DNA from 4 places in the Pseudoalteromonas sp. GABNS16E genome. Region 2 is predicted to be linked to each of the others. Evidence: predicted binding sites of a transcription regulator. Region 2 holds the regulator's gene; each other region holds the start of a gene.
What was found. Region 2 encodes LexA, which represses DNA repair genes until DNA is damaged. Its sites were predicted from a motif close to TACTGTATNNNNATACAGTA; they were not measured.

Region 1 (3,160 bases), on a different contig from region 2:
CAAAGTTTTTACTTCTTTAGCCGGCTTTAAATCTTCGCTAATAAATTCCGGTTCTTCTTTTTCAAAGCGCTGTTTTAAGCTGCCTTCAATAATGGCTCCAGCATCAATACTTAGTGTATCGTGAAAAACATCGCCATGAACGTGAGCGCTGCTTTGAATATTCACTTCACTTGCGTTTAGTGAGCCAATAATTTTACCTTTTACAATGACACTTTTAGCTTCAACCACACCTTCAACAATGCCGGTAGAGCCAATTACTAAGTGCTCTGCCTTTATATCGCCATCAATTCGGCCATCTAGCTGCACTTCGCCCTGGCTTGTAAGTGTGCCAGTTAAGCGCACATCTTCAGAAATAATAGAAGGGGTATGATTTACTCTTTTTAATGTAGTTTGACTACTTGGTTGCTTTTTTTTACCGAACACGAGAAAGCGCCTTTGTTATTTTTAGAGGATTGACATGTTTGCCATCGAGTAACACTTCATAGTGTAAGTGGGTGCTGGTACTTCTGCCAGTACTGCCCATTAATCCAATTACCTCATTTTTAGCAATTGTTTGGCCTTTTTTCACTTTAATTTTATTTAAGTGGCCAAAACGGGTGACCAAGCCATTTTTGTGCTCTAGCTCGATAAAGTTACCATAGCCGCCATTTTTACCAGCGCGCAATACACGTGCATCAGCAGGGGCAAAAATTTCGGTTTTATGCCAGCCGGCTAAATCAACACCTTTGTGAAAAGCGCGGCGGTTGTTCATCGGATCTTTACGTAACCCAAAGTTGCTCGAAATATAGTATTTAGCTGCAGGCAAGGGCAGTGAGTTAGGCAGCTCTGTTAAAAAGTTTTCAAGGTTGTTAAGTAATAATAGCTTATCAACAATGGCTAAAAACTGCCCTGGTATTTTAGTTTCATCAAATACATCTAACGGGCCACCTTGCGCAGTGGTTTGTGCGCCCAGTGCTAAATGTTGTTCAAGGGCTGATTCTAAGCCTGCGCCTTTTAACATCGCTAAAATTGCATCATGGCGTTTATTAATTTGCGCATCAATAAGCGCAAAATTGTGCTCGTAGTATTTATTTAAGCGCTCGTAACGTGCGGCAAAAGTGATTGGCGTTAGAAGGCTGGCATGTTTGTCTCTCGGCTCTTCATCTACAAGTGGTTCATGAAACTCGCCTTTGTCTTGATTAACAGGCGATTCAAGTTGTTCTTCTAGTTTTATTGTCTCTTTACTAATAGATGCGGGGAGGGATTCAATCATACCTTGCAAAAGTGCCTGCTTTTGCTCTAGTACTGCAAGTTGTTCTAATTGCTTAGCGTGCAGTGCTTTTTGTTCTTTCACCTGCTTTTGCCACGCTTGTTGTTTGTCAATTTGGCTTTGTTCTATGTCGGTAATTTTATTTGTTTGGCTATAAACACGAAAACTAGAAATACCGACCCAAGTAATAGTGCCTAAAATAAGCAGTACTGTAAAAAGCTGAAACCAAGGCGCCAAAACAACATGCTTAACTTCGCCATTTTGACGAATAAGCAACTGACGGGCTGGGAAAAATTTTTGGTAAAAAGACTTAATAAATACTGACATGGCACATAAACACTCGCTATTAACCGGATTAATGTATCAATTTCAGTCTAAAAAGCCAGAAAAAATTTGTAACTGTTCAAAAATTAATAAAAAAGGGCTGCTATTTAGTAGCAGCCCTTTATTTAAAATAGTCACAAATTAGCTAGCTTGTTGCTCGTCGTTATCTTTTATTGATGCTATGTTGTCGGCTTTTTTAGCTTTAGCTGTACTTTTTGTAGTGGGCTCTTTTGCGCCTTTTAACACAGCCATAAAGTCATCTTTACTCTTTGCAATTTCAAGCGCAAGCGATTCAACCTGTTGCTCGCTCAATGGTACATCTACTTTTTCCAGCATCACCTCAAGCGATTCTGCTATATCGAGCATTTTGTCATAGGCATCCGCTTCTTTTTTAGTAGTAAACGTCATTCGCTCAACTCCGTTTCGTTCTACAACATATTTAACAACAACAGCCATGATCTCTCCTGCTTGATTGCGTGGTAATGTGGTTACTGACCCGCAGGTCACTGTTTTTATATACAGTAAATGTTTGTGTGTAAAATTGCAAGTATTCGGTGCATTTTTAGCTTGTCATCAATTTGACAAAAAAGCGTAACTTTACTTTAGTTAAGCAATCACTTGTTGTACCAGCTGCATTTTAGGTTTTCGGATTTAGGTGATTATGCACTGGAAATAATGTAAGTGATGCGCGTTGCTCCTTATTTAACATTATTTCCTCAAATAAAAATTAAGCACATGTTTAAAGCCAAATTAGCCGTTTAACTATAACGCTTTGGTATAAACAAAAATAAGGAATGACAAATGAAAAATCTATTAACGCTACTTATTATTAGCTTTTTAAGCTTTAGCGCGTTTACCCACGCTAACCCTGTTGAAGATAAGCCTATGGTTGAAATGCCGCAAGCGCCGGTTATTAATATTAATAGTGCCGATTCAGAAATGCTGGCCAAGTTGCCTGGTATTGGTAAGAAAAAAGCGCAGGCTATTGTTGATTACAGGGTTGAAAATGGCGAATTTGCCCAACTGAGCGATTTAGCTAACGTAAAAGGAATAGGTAAAAAGCTTGTAGCTAAACTAGAAGGAAAAGTGTCTTTATAATAGGCAGGGCGCTAAGCGCCCTGTGAATACTGCTCAAGTGCTTTGGCTAAATATTTTTTAGCGAAGTTTATTTCAATCGGGGTTGTTAAAAGCGGGTAACATAGGCCACCTAAAATTAAAAAGGGAATGAGTTCCCACCCTTTAAAAACAGTAAATAATAAAAACAATGGGCTGAGCAATATCAGCTTTACTATTCTTAATAACACTCTATCGGTGGCAGGTAGCATGCTTAGCGCAATAGCAACAACGGCTTGTCGCTGCCTCACTTTAAGGTGCTTTAGTTCAGGCAGCTGACTGGTAAAAAACGTAAACATATTAAATAGTCTTTTTAGTAAGTAAGCGAGTGGTAACAATTACAAAAAGCGTGATAGTAAATAACGCAAATAGTATTTCCATCCATGCTGGCATACTTAATCCCGCAAATTGCCAATCGATATTACCGCAATCCCCTGTGGCTTGAAAAAAGGTTGGGATCCATTCATGCAATGG
Region 2 (3,160 bases):
TAACTTTATAAAAATAATAAAAAGGAGCGGTAAAAAATCAGTGAGGCTGTGTTTAATGCTCACGTAAGGCATTTATTAGCCCTTGTTTGCTCATTTTTGAGCGGCCGCTAATGCCGAGCTCTTTAGCTTTATTGTACAGCTGCTTTTTAGTGCGCAGCTCATACTTTGAGGCTTTGCCGCCTTTGACAGCGGTTTTATGAGTATTGCTATTAGCAATGCGCGCGGCTTTTTGTTTGCTCATGCCTTCATCTCGAAGCGCATCGTACTGATCGTCGTTTTTAATTTGCGGGCCATGATCTACCATAATTGTCCTCCTGAAGCGTTTAATTACACAGTGTGTGTATAACTTTCATACATAAACGGTAAAATTAAGCGTAACTAGCCTAACCCGTTTTATAAGGCAAATTAGGTGCCAATGGCGTTTAAACAGGTATTTTCTATGAATAAAGCCATGTTTAGCGCTTTGTTGATTTGGTATAAAAGTAAAACTGCGTTAAAGTTTGCGATGAAACTATAAGAGGGTAAAAAGCAGACAATGTCGGAAATTCAATTTTTAAATGTAGATCTAGAGCTTGAGTCTAAACAAGATATTAGCGCCCTAGTGGCAGACTTAAAGAAAAACGCGATGGTTTTGCATTATGACAAAGACGAATATCGTCAATTGGCGCGTATTGAAGCCTCAGGTGATATAACCACGCCAGACAAAGCAATCAACCACTTATGTGAATTAATAGAGTCGTGTTCACGTAATGCGCTTAAACAGTGGCTAAGCTGTTCGCGCAGAACGTTTGATATAGGCTTTGAGTCGGGCACGTCACCTAAGTGTTTTAACCAAGCTCTACATGCAGATACATTGCTACGTATATCTGCCATTGGCGCTGGTATGGAAATAACGATTTACCCTATCGAAAAGTAGCCATAGTTAATTATTTGCGCTCGACAACCGCTGCGGTCATTTTTGATACGCAGCAAAGCTCGCCGCGGCTATTGGTTATTTTTATTTCCCATACAGAACTGCGCTTACCAATATGAAATGCACGAGTAACGGCGGTTAAAGTGCCATTTCGAGAAGCCTTTAAGTGGCTGGCGCTAATTTCCTGTCCAACACAATAAAATTTTGTAAAGTCCACGACAAAGTTAGCGGCGTAGCTTGCTACGGTTTCGGCAAGTACCACATTTGCGCCACCATGTACCATACCAATAGGATTATGATGCTCAGGAATAGCAGGCATGGTAGCCACCAGGTAATCATCTCCTATTTCGGTTATTTCTATGCCCATGGTTTTCATTAGCGTGCCTTGGCCGTTTATTCCCTCATCTAACTGTTTGCAAAGCTCTAATGTGATGGGTTGATGCCAAATACTCATAATTACTCCTTTATATTGAAAGCAAATTTATAGCACTTTAAATACTGAACGTCTGTAATTACCTAAAATTTATCCAAGTGCGGTGTATTTAGCTATTTTAAAGCACAATTTAAATTTGCGATTTTTATTTAACTGTATATACTCACAGTTAAATGTACTGTATGGAAAACCAGTTGTATGCGACCATTAACTAAACGCCAAGCTCAAATACTCGAACTAATAAAAGTTTTTATTAAAGACACTGGTATGCCTCCTACACGTGCCGAAATTGCGCAAACACTCGGTTTTAAAAGTGCCAATGCCGCAGAAGAGCACTTAAAAGCGCTTGCCAAAAAAGGTGTTATTAAAATGAAACCAGGCGCAAGCCGTGGTATTCAATTGGTTGAAGAAGAGGAGCCTGAGCAACTAGGTCTACCATTAATAGGTAGAGTTGCAGCGGGTTCGCCTATTTTGGCGCAAGAACATGTTGAGAGTCACTGTAAAATAGACCCACTTATGTTTAAACCAGCCGCCGACTTTTTATTGCGTGTTAACGGCATGAGTATGAAAGATATAGGTATTATGGATGGTGACTTGCTTGCCGTACACCGTACTCAAACAGCAGAAAACGGCCAAGTTGTGGTTGCACGAGTAGATGAAGACGTAACCGTAAAACGCCTAGAAAAAGCAGGCCGAAAAGTATTATTACACGCCGAAAACGAAGAGTTTACGCCAATTGAAGTAGACCTTGAAAACGAATCTTTTAATATTGAAGGGTTAGCCGTTGGCGTAATAAGAAATGCCGACTGGATGTAATTTTTAACTATTTTTAAGTAATATTTATAAATGCGCACTTTTTAGTGTGCATTTTTGTTTTAAAAACAAATCTTCCACCATCTCAAAGCGCCCTAAAATTATTTAGGCTGTAAACTTTTTTTCACTCATACTTTTACCTTCCTAAGCGTGTTACATCCCTTAATTTTGCTCGTGTCTTGGCTGTTAAATAACAATTTAATACGCCGTCATTTAGTCAATCTTAAAATATCACTTGATTGTTTTTTATACTAAAACTTGCTTGTTGTACGTTTTTTAGCTAATCATTAATGTGCTGGACTAACAATAACTCACAGCTTTTTAGTTATGAGAACACACAATATACACAAACCTTTTGTTGTCCTAGCGATACCAATTAAAAATAAGATTGGTTAAAAAATAAAAATAACGAATTGGCGTTTAAGCCGTATGCCTCTTCGCTTTGCATTCGCAATAGCATCAAAGGAGCCGTCACATGGGTAAACTGACCTCTACCTTGTGGCTTGTGTTGATTATGTTCCCGCAGCAAGTGCTGGCTAATAGCCAATACAATATGCGCAAGGGCGTAACCGATATAAGTAATAATGTATATCAGCTACACATGACCATATTTTTAATATGTTGTGTGATTGGGGTGATAGTGTTCGCAATAATGTTTTGGGCACTGATTCATCACCGTAAATCTAAAGGGGCAGTTCCTGCCCAATTTCATGAAAGTACCAAAGTAGAAATTCTTTGGACTGCCATTCCGTTTGTTATTTTAATTGCCATGGCAATCCCTGCCACTAAAACCCTCATTGCGATGGAAGATGCCAGTAAGGCCGACTTAACCATTAAAATTACAGGGTCACAGTGGAAGTGGCATTATGAATATATGGGCGAAGACGTAGAGTTTTACTCTATTTTATCTACCCCTCAAGACGAAATAGCCAACCTTGCTAATAAAAACCCCAATTACTTACTTGAGGTTGATAAACCTTTAGTACTGCCAATTAATCAAA
Region 3 (3,160 bases), on a different contig from region 2:
CTTGATAACCATCAACATGTAAGTACCCTTGATAGCCATCAAGATAATCCATCACGCAGGCGGCTGCGCGACTAGTGTGCTTTTCTAGCCTTATTATGGCAGTGGTAGTGATTATTTTTCTTATCGTTGTGACAACCTTCTGAATTAGTTCGACCGCTGTGAGCTGATATTAAAGATGAGTAAATAAGTATCAATAGTAATACGAGTGCCTTCATTTTAATCCTTAGTTATTACAATTTGTATAGATATTATTTGTTTTTGGGTGATAGTAATAGTGAATTAATACATTTCTCAGTCACATTTAATTATAGGTATATCTGACCAGCGTGTTGTGTAATGGGGTGATAAGAAGGCTCGCTTCATATTCCAGTTTTGGGAGAGCCTTTCACCCCCGAGTGATAAAGCTCCCACACCATAGCGTTTGTTGACTTCATCTAAGCATTGCATAATCTTTGGTTTGTCTTCACTGACTGAAAACATATCGGCCTGCTGGTATAGCTCACTTTCAAGCTCCATTGCACCTATACCACATCGATAAAAACGAACATTGGGTTTGAATATGTCATCAATAACTCGTGAAACAGCCTTGGCGATAACGCTGGTATCTGCTGTGGGTATGGGAAAGTCATAGAGCAGAGATTTTTTATAATATGACTCTTCATGTGGAGAGCTGGCTGCAAAGATAACGATGCGCTTTGTTAATGAACGTTGCTTTCTAAGCTTACGTCCAACGATTGCAGCATGTGTGGTCAGTGCTGATTTTAAGGTTGTTACATCACTAATTCGTTCACCAAAACTGCGAGTCGAAAATATCTCTTTTTTATTTTGTTTTACTTCATCCCAATTTAAACAAGCAACACCGTTTAATTCGCTGACAGTTCGTTCAACCACAACACTGAACATCCTTCTCATCTTCTTTGGATTTTGTTGTGCCAAGTCCAGCGCGCTTTTTATACCCATAAACTTAAGCTGCTTTCCTAGCCGAGAGCCAATCCCCCATACATCAGTAACATCCATTCTTGCGAGAATGTTTTTACGAGATGATTCGTCATTAATGACGGCTATACCATTAAAACCAGACAGCTTTTTTGCCGCGTGATTTGCAGCTTTTGCGAGCGTAGGAGTCGGGCCAAACCCGACTCCTACAGGTAAACCAGTTTCACGCCATACAGCCTGCCTAATAGTATGACCATATGCCGACCAGTCGTCGATTATATTTGAAAAGCCAGTGAACCGTAAAAATGACTCATCAATACTATAAACATAGTGGTCATCACAAAAGCGATTTATCACAGTCATCATTCGCTCACTTAAGTCAGCATAAAGTTCGTAATTTGATGAGCGTACAACCACATTATGCTGCGTTAAATAATGCTTAATTTTAAAATAAGGTTGGAACTTAGGTATATTAAGCCTGCGTCCTATTGGGCATACAGCACAGATGCAGCCATCATTATTTGTCAGGACCACTACCGGCTTAAAGCGTATAGAGGGGTCAAAAACCTTTTCTGCACTGGCATAAAAAGCGACAGCATCGACTAAGGCATACATCGGCTTAACTCAACTTTATTCTTATGAAGACGAATGCTGGTTGTTACCACACCTTCAAGTTTGAAGTCATCTTCGGGAGAAATATAAACCGACGAATAACTTTTGGATGCAGAGATAAGTAAACGATTGGACTTATCAATGATTTTACACACGAATGTACCATTGTAGCTGGCAACGATGACATCACCTGTATTGACATTTTCAGCTCTATCAACAACTAATAAATCACCGTCAAATATCCCCACATCTTGCATTGATTGACCTGATGCTAACCCAATAAAGGTTGCATTTGGGTGCTTAATGATTAATTCATCCAACGAAATACCTAGCTCTGTGTATTCCGCAGCGGGAGATTCAAAACCAGTAATACCAGCTTCAATAAAAATGGGGATAACAAACATACACGCCTCAATACTGTTTGTTTATACAGTATAATTGAGCGGGTTAAGTTATGCCATGTTACTTTTTATTTTTTTAGTTTTATTGCAATTCATAACTTAAAAAATTTCTCTATACTTTAAAAAAACATCATAAATTACAGGTAGTAAAAATGTTTTTTTGTTAGAGTTATGACACAAGGAAGCGGAGATTCACTATGAGATTAATTTAAAGTACCGCTAAAAACACACCACAATACGGAAATTACGCATGAGTACCCCACTGACAGACATACAGTTTGTTTCAAAGTTTAATACCAGTTTTGCTGAGCGATACGAAAAAGCCAAAAATTTATATTTTGATGCCCCAATTCAAACTTTAGTTGAATTAAGGGGGTTATTAGCGCTGTTATGTGATGAAATCATTGCTGAATATTTAGTCGAAACTGCTGGAAATAACCTAAATGATAAAGTAAATGGTATAAAGGCTTCTAATCAATTTAGGCTGTCTATAATAGATTATATGCATAAAGTTAGAGAGGCAGGCAATAAAGGAGCTCATCCAGAAAAGTACCAGATATCTTATCCGGAATATCAAAAGCTTGCACTAGAGACTCTTCAGACTTTCTGCACTTTAATCGAAGATTATTGGGTAGGAAGAACATCAAAAGTCCCAGCATATGAGTTTACCTTTGATATAAACTCACCGGTAAAAGAGTGGTGTTATCAAGCACTGTTTAACAGTGATAAAAATGCGAAGTTTGAACTTGGAATGGCTCTATTTTATAAGTACCAAGAGCAATTTGAGGGTGATGATAAATTCTATATCGACCAATCACCACTTATGAAGTCAATAGATTTCATTGAAGAAGCTGCATCAGAATTCCACCCTGAGGCTTTATTTGAGTACAGCCACATTTTATTGAACGGCATACATCGAGACAAGGATATTGAAAAGGCAAAGGGTTATCTTTATAACTCAGCGAATAGAGGTTTCACAAAGTCAAAAATTGCATTTGGTCAGTTAATATATGAGTGTAATGAGCCACATGTTGAGGACATTGAAGAGGTAATACGCTTCCTTGAAGAGGCTGCAACTGATGGAGAAGACCAAGCACAGTTTTTGCTTAGTCAAATATATGCTACATCAAAATTCGGTCTAAAGAATGACGCACAATCCTCACAATGGTTTGAAAAGTCAATAAAGTCTGGAAATGCAAATGCAATTTTTA
Region 4 (3,160 bases), on a different contig from region 2:
ATTGCGGTTTTGTTTGTTATTTCAAAACTAATATTTGGCGGTGGCCGTAAATTAGGCTTAAAACCAGGCAACAGCTGGTCGTTAGCTATTGCCTCTATACAAAAGCGTGCCAACGTAAATGCGGTGCAGCTTATTAGCTTTTCGTTGGCGATAAAATTGCTATTGTTTTTGATTGTGCTTAAAAATGACATGATCTCAGATTGGCAGTCTCAATTACCCGCCGATGCGCCTAATGCATTTTTAGTTAATATTACGCAAAACGAACTTGAGCCTGTAAATAATTACCTAGCAGAGAACGATATTTTAGTATCGGATTTTTATCCGACCATTCGTGGGCGAGTAAATGCGGTAAATGGCGAGCTTGTTGCGCGTAAAGTGTCGTTGCAAGATAACGAGAAAAAAGATGAAGAAGCGCGTTCAGGCATAGGCCGTGAGCTTAACCTAACCTGGCTTGATAATGTGCCAGCCCAAAACGAAATTGTGCAAGGGCAGTGGTTTGGCGAAGGCGCAGTGGGTGAGGCATCGGTTGAGGAGTCCATGCTGGAGCGCCTAGACGTAGAAATAGGCGACACCTTAACATTTTTAATTGGTGCGCAATCATTTGACGCCAAAATTACCAGCGTGCGTAAAGTAAATTGGGCGACGCTAAAACCTAACTTTTTTATTATTTTAAGCCCCGATGTACTAAAAGATTTTCCGGCTACGTATATTTCATCTGTGCGTATAGAGCCAGAGCAAAAGAAAGCGTTTAGCCAGTTACTGCGCACTTATCCAACCATTACCGCCATCGATGTAGATAACTTTGTTAAGCAAATACAATCAACCATTGAGCAGGTGTCGTTAGCTATTGGCTTTGTGCTTGCTATTGTGGTGTTGTGTGGCGCATTAGTGCTTATATCTCAGGTGCAAGCGAGCCTTGGCGAGCGAATGCAAGAAATAGTAATACTGCGAACTTTAGGCGCCAAAGGGCGGCTAATAAAAAATGCGACGCTTTATGAGTTTTTGCTATTAGGTGGCTTAGCCGGGTTTGTTGCTGCATTATTTAGTGATGTAGCCTTGCTGATTGTTCAGCAGCAAATGTTTGACTTAGCCGGTAAATTGCACCCAGCAATTTGGCTAATAGGGCCTGTGTCGGGCGGGGTATTTGTAGCCGCACTTGGCTACTTTATGATTGCCCGTAAACTTAAACAAAATACCCAAGGCTTAGTACGTGCTTTAGCCTAAGCTATACTTTTAACGCTAAACGCCCGCACTAAGTAGCGGGCGTTTTTGTTTTTACTCGCCACTGGTAATTTATACAGTGCTCTGGCATTATTACCGTTATTGAAAAATAACAATAATGAGTGTGCTGTTTGGCCATTATTTTAGGGATAGACCCAGGTTCGCGTTTAACCGGTTATGGTGTGGTTGCGCATCAAGGCGCTAAATTTACCTATTTAGGAAGCGGGTGTATTAAATTAGCCGAGCATGAGTTCCCCATACGATTAAAAATGATCTACCAAGGGATCACGCAAATAATAGAGCAGTTCTCCCCCGAAACCTTTGCCATAGAAAAAGTATTTATGGCGCATAACCCGGATGCCGCGCTAAAACTTGGCCAAGCCCGAGGAGCCGCCATAGTGGGAGCCTCTATGGCCGACTTACCCGTATTTGAATACTCAGCACGGCAAATTAAACAAGCCGTGGTAGGGAATGGCGGCGCCGATAAGTCGCAAGTGCAACACATGGTAAAAAATATTTTAAAATTACCTGGCACACCGCAAGCCGATGCGGCCGATGCGCTTGCCATTGCAATTTGCCATGCGCACTCAGAACAAAATTTAATAAAACTAGCGGGTAGCGCAAGCAAAACCGTTAGAGGACGTTTAAGGAAATAAGTATGATTGGCCGTTTAAATGGCACTTTAGTTGAAAAGCAACCGCCTGAAATTTTATTAGAAGTAAGCGGCGTAGGCTACGAAGTACAAATGCCCATGACCTGTTTTTACGACTTACCCAATATTGGCGAAAACGCCATAGTGTACACACACTTTGTAGTACGCGAAGACGCACAACTATTATTTGGCTTTAATAATAAAACCGAGCGCGCGCTTTTTAGAGAACTATTAAAAGCAAATGGTGTGGGTCCTAAACTAGGCTTAGCTATTTTATCGGGCATGTCGGCGCAACAATTTGTTAGTTGCGTAAACAACGAAGATGCCACAACATTGGTTAAATTACCTGGTGTGGGTAAAAAAACCGCTGAGCGTTTAGTGCTAGAAATGAAAGACCGCTTAAAAGATTGGGGTAACGATTTATTTACGCCATATAGCGATAACGCCGTTATAGAGCCCCCTAGCGATGCAACAATTGCCAATAATGCCGCAGACGATGCCGTATCGGCACTTGTTGCGCTTGGTTATAAATTGCCACAGGCGCAAAAAGCAGTAAAATCGGTAAGTAAACCCGATATGTCTACTGAGGTTCTTATTAAAGAATCTTTAAAATCAATGTTGTGAGTAACCCATGATTGAAGCTGATCGTTTAATTGACGCGAGCGAAAAAACCAACGAAGACACCATAGACCGCGCAATAAGGCCCAAGCTTTTAGCCGACTACAAAGGTCAGCCGCATGTTAAGCAGCAAATGGAAATATTTATAGAGGCAGCGCGCAGCCGCGGTGAAGCGCTTGATCATCTATTAATATTTGGCCCGCCGGGCTTAGGTAAAACCACGCTTGCTAATATTGTTGCCAATGAGCTTAATGTAAGTATTAAAACCACTTCAGGCCCAGTGCTTGAAAAAGCCGGCGACCTTGCTGCATTACTTACTAACCTTGAAGAAGGCGATGTGCTGTTTATTGATGAAATACACAGACTCAGCCCACAAGTTGAAGAAATACTTTACCCCGCAATGGAAGATTACCAACTCGATATTATGATTGGTGAAGGCCCCGCTGCACGCTCTATTAAATTAGACTTACCGCCGTTTACGCTTATTGGCGCGACAACACGCGCAGGCTCACTTACCTCACCACTTAGAGACCGTTTTGGTATAGTGCAGCGCTTAGAGTTTTACTCAGTAGCTGACTTATCGCATATAGTGGGGCGCTCTGCACATTACCTAGATTTACAAATGTGCGACGATGGCGCTACCGAAATTGCAAAGCGCTCACGAGGCAC

Region 1: the regulator LexA is predicted to act here: its motif matches at 2,078-2,097, upstream of PSI06_RS02840 (YebG family protein).
Region 3: the regulator LexA is predicted to act here: its motif matches at 1,964-1,983, upstream of umuD (translesion error-prone DNA polymerase V autoproteolytic subunit).
Region 4: the regulator LexA is predicted to act here: its motif matches at 1,284-1,303, upstream of ruvC (crossover junction endodeoxyribonuclease RuvC).

The regions. Positions count from the first base shown of each region.
Region 1 is NZ_JAQREZ010000004.1:3,043-6,202, reverse strand. Features, by position in the region: gene PSI06_RS02850 (bactofilin family protein) at 1-423, opposite strand, end outside; gene PSI06_RS02845 (M23 family metallopeptidase) at 413-1,576, opposite strand; gene PSI06_RS02840 (YebG family protein) at 1,715-2,029, opposite strand; gene PSI06_RS02835 (ComEA family DNA-binding protein) at 2,375-2,671, shown strand; gene PSI06_RS02830 (DUF6170 family protein) at 2,683-2,985, opposite strand; gene dsbB (disulfide bond formation protein DsbB) at 2,987-3,160, opposite strand, start outside.
Region 2 is NZ_JAQREZ010000020.1:38,899-42,058, reverse strand. Features, by position in the region: gene PSI06_RS10075 (DUF7218 family protein) at 53-304, opposite strand; gene PSI06_RS10070 (hypothetical protein) at 536-916, shown strand; gene PSI06_RS10065 (PaaI family thioesterase) at 927-1,367, opposite strand; gene lexA (transcriptional repressor LexA) at 1,545-2,162, shown strand; gene coxB (cytochrome c oxidase subunit II) at 2,635-3,160, shown strand, end outside.
Region 3 is NZ_JAQREZ010000104.1:52-3,211, forward strand. Features, by position in the region: partial or broken gene PSI06_RS20660 (IS66 family transposase) at 1-124, opposite strand, end outside; gene PSI06_RS21760 (YHYH domain-containing protein) at 72-215, opposite strand; gene PSI06_RS20665 (Y-family DNA polymerase) at 292-1,551, opposite strand; gene umuD (translesion error-prone DNA polymerase V autoproteolytic subunit) at 1,539-1,952, opposite strand; gene PSI06_RS20675 (DUF4145 domain-containing protein) at 2,200-3,160, shown strand, end outside.
Region 4 is NZ_JAQREZ010000036.1:7,426-10,585, reverse strand. Features, by position in the region: gene PSI06_RS14225 (ABC transporter permease) at 1-1,224, shown strand, start outside; gene ruvC (crossover junction endodeoxyribonuclease RuvC) at 1,353-1,877, shown strand; gene ruvA (Holliday junction branch migration protein RuvA) at 1,880-2,497, shown strand; gene ruvB (Holliday junction branch migration DNA helicase RuvB) at 2,505-3,160, shown strand, end outside.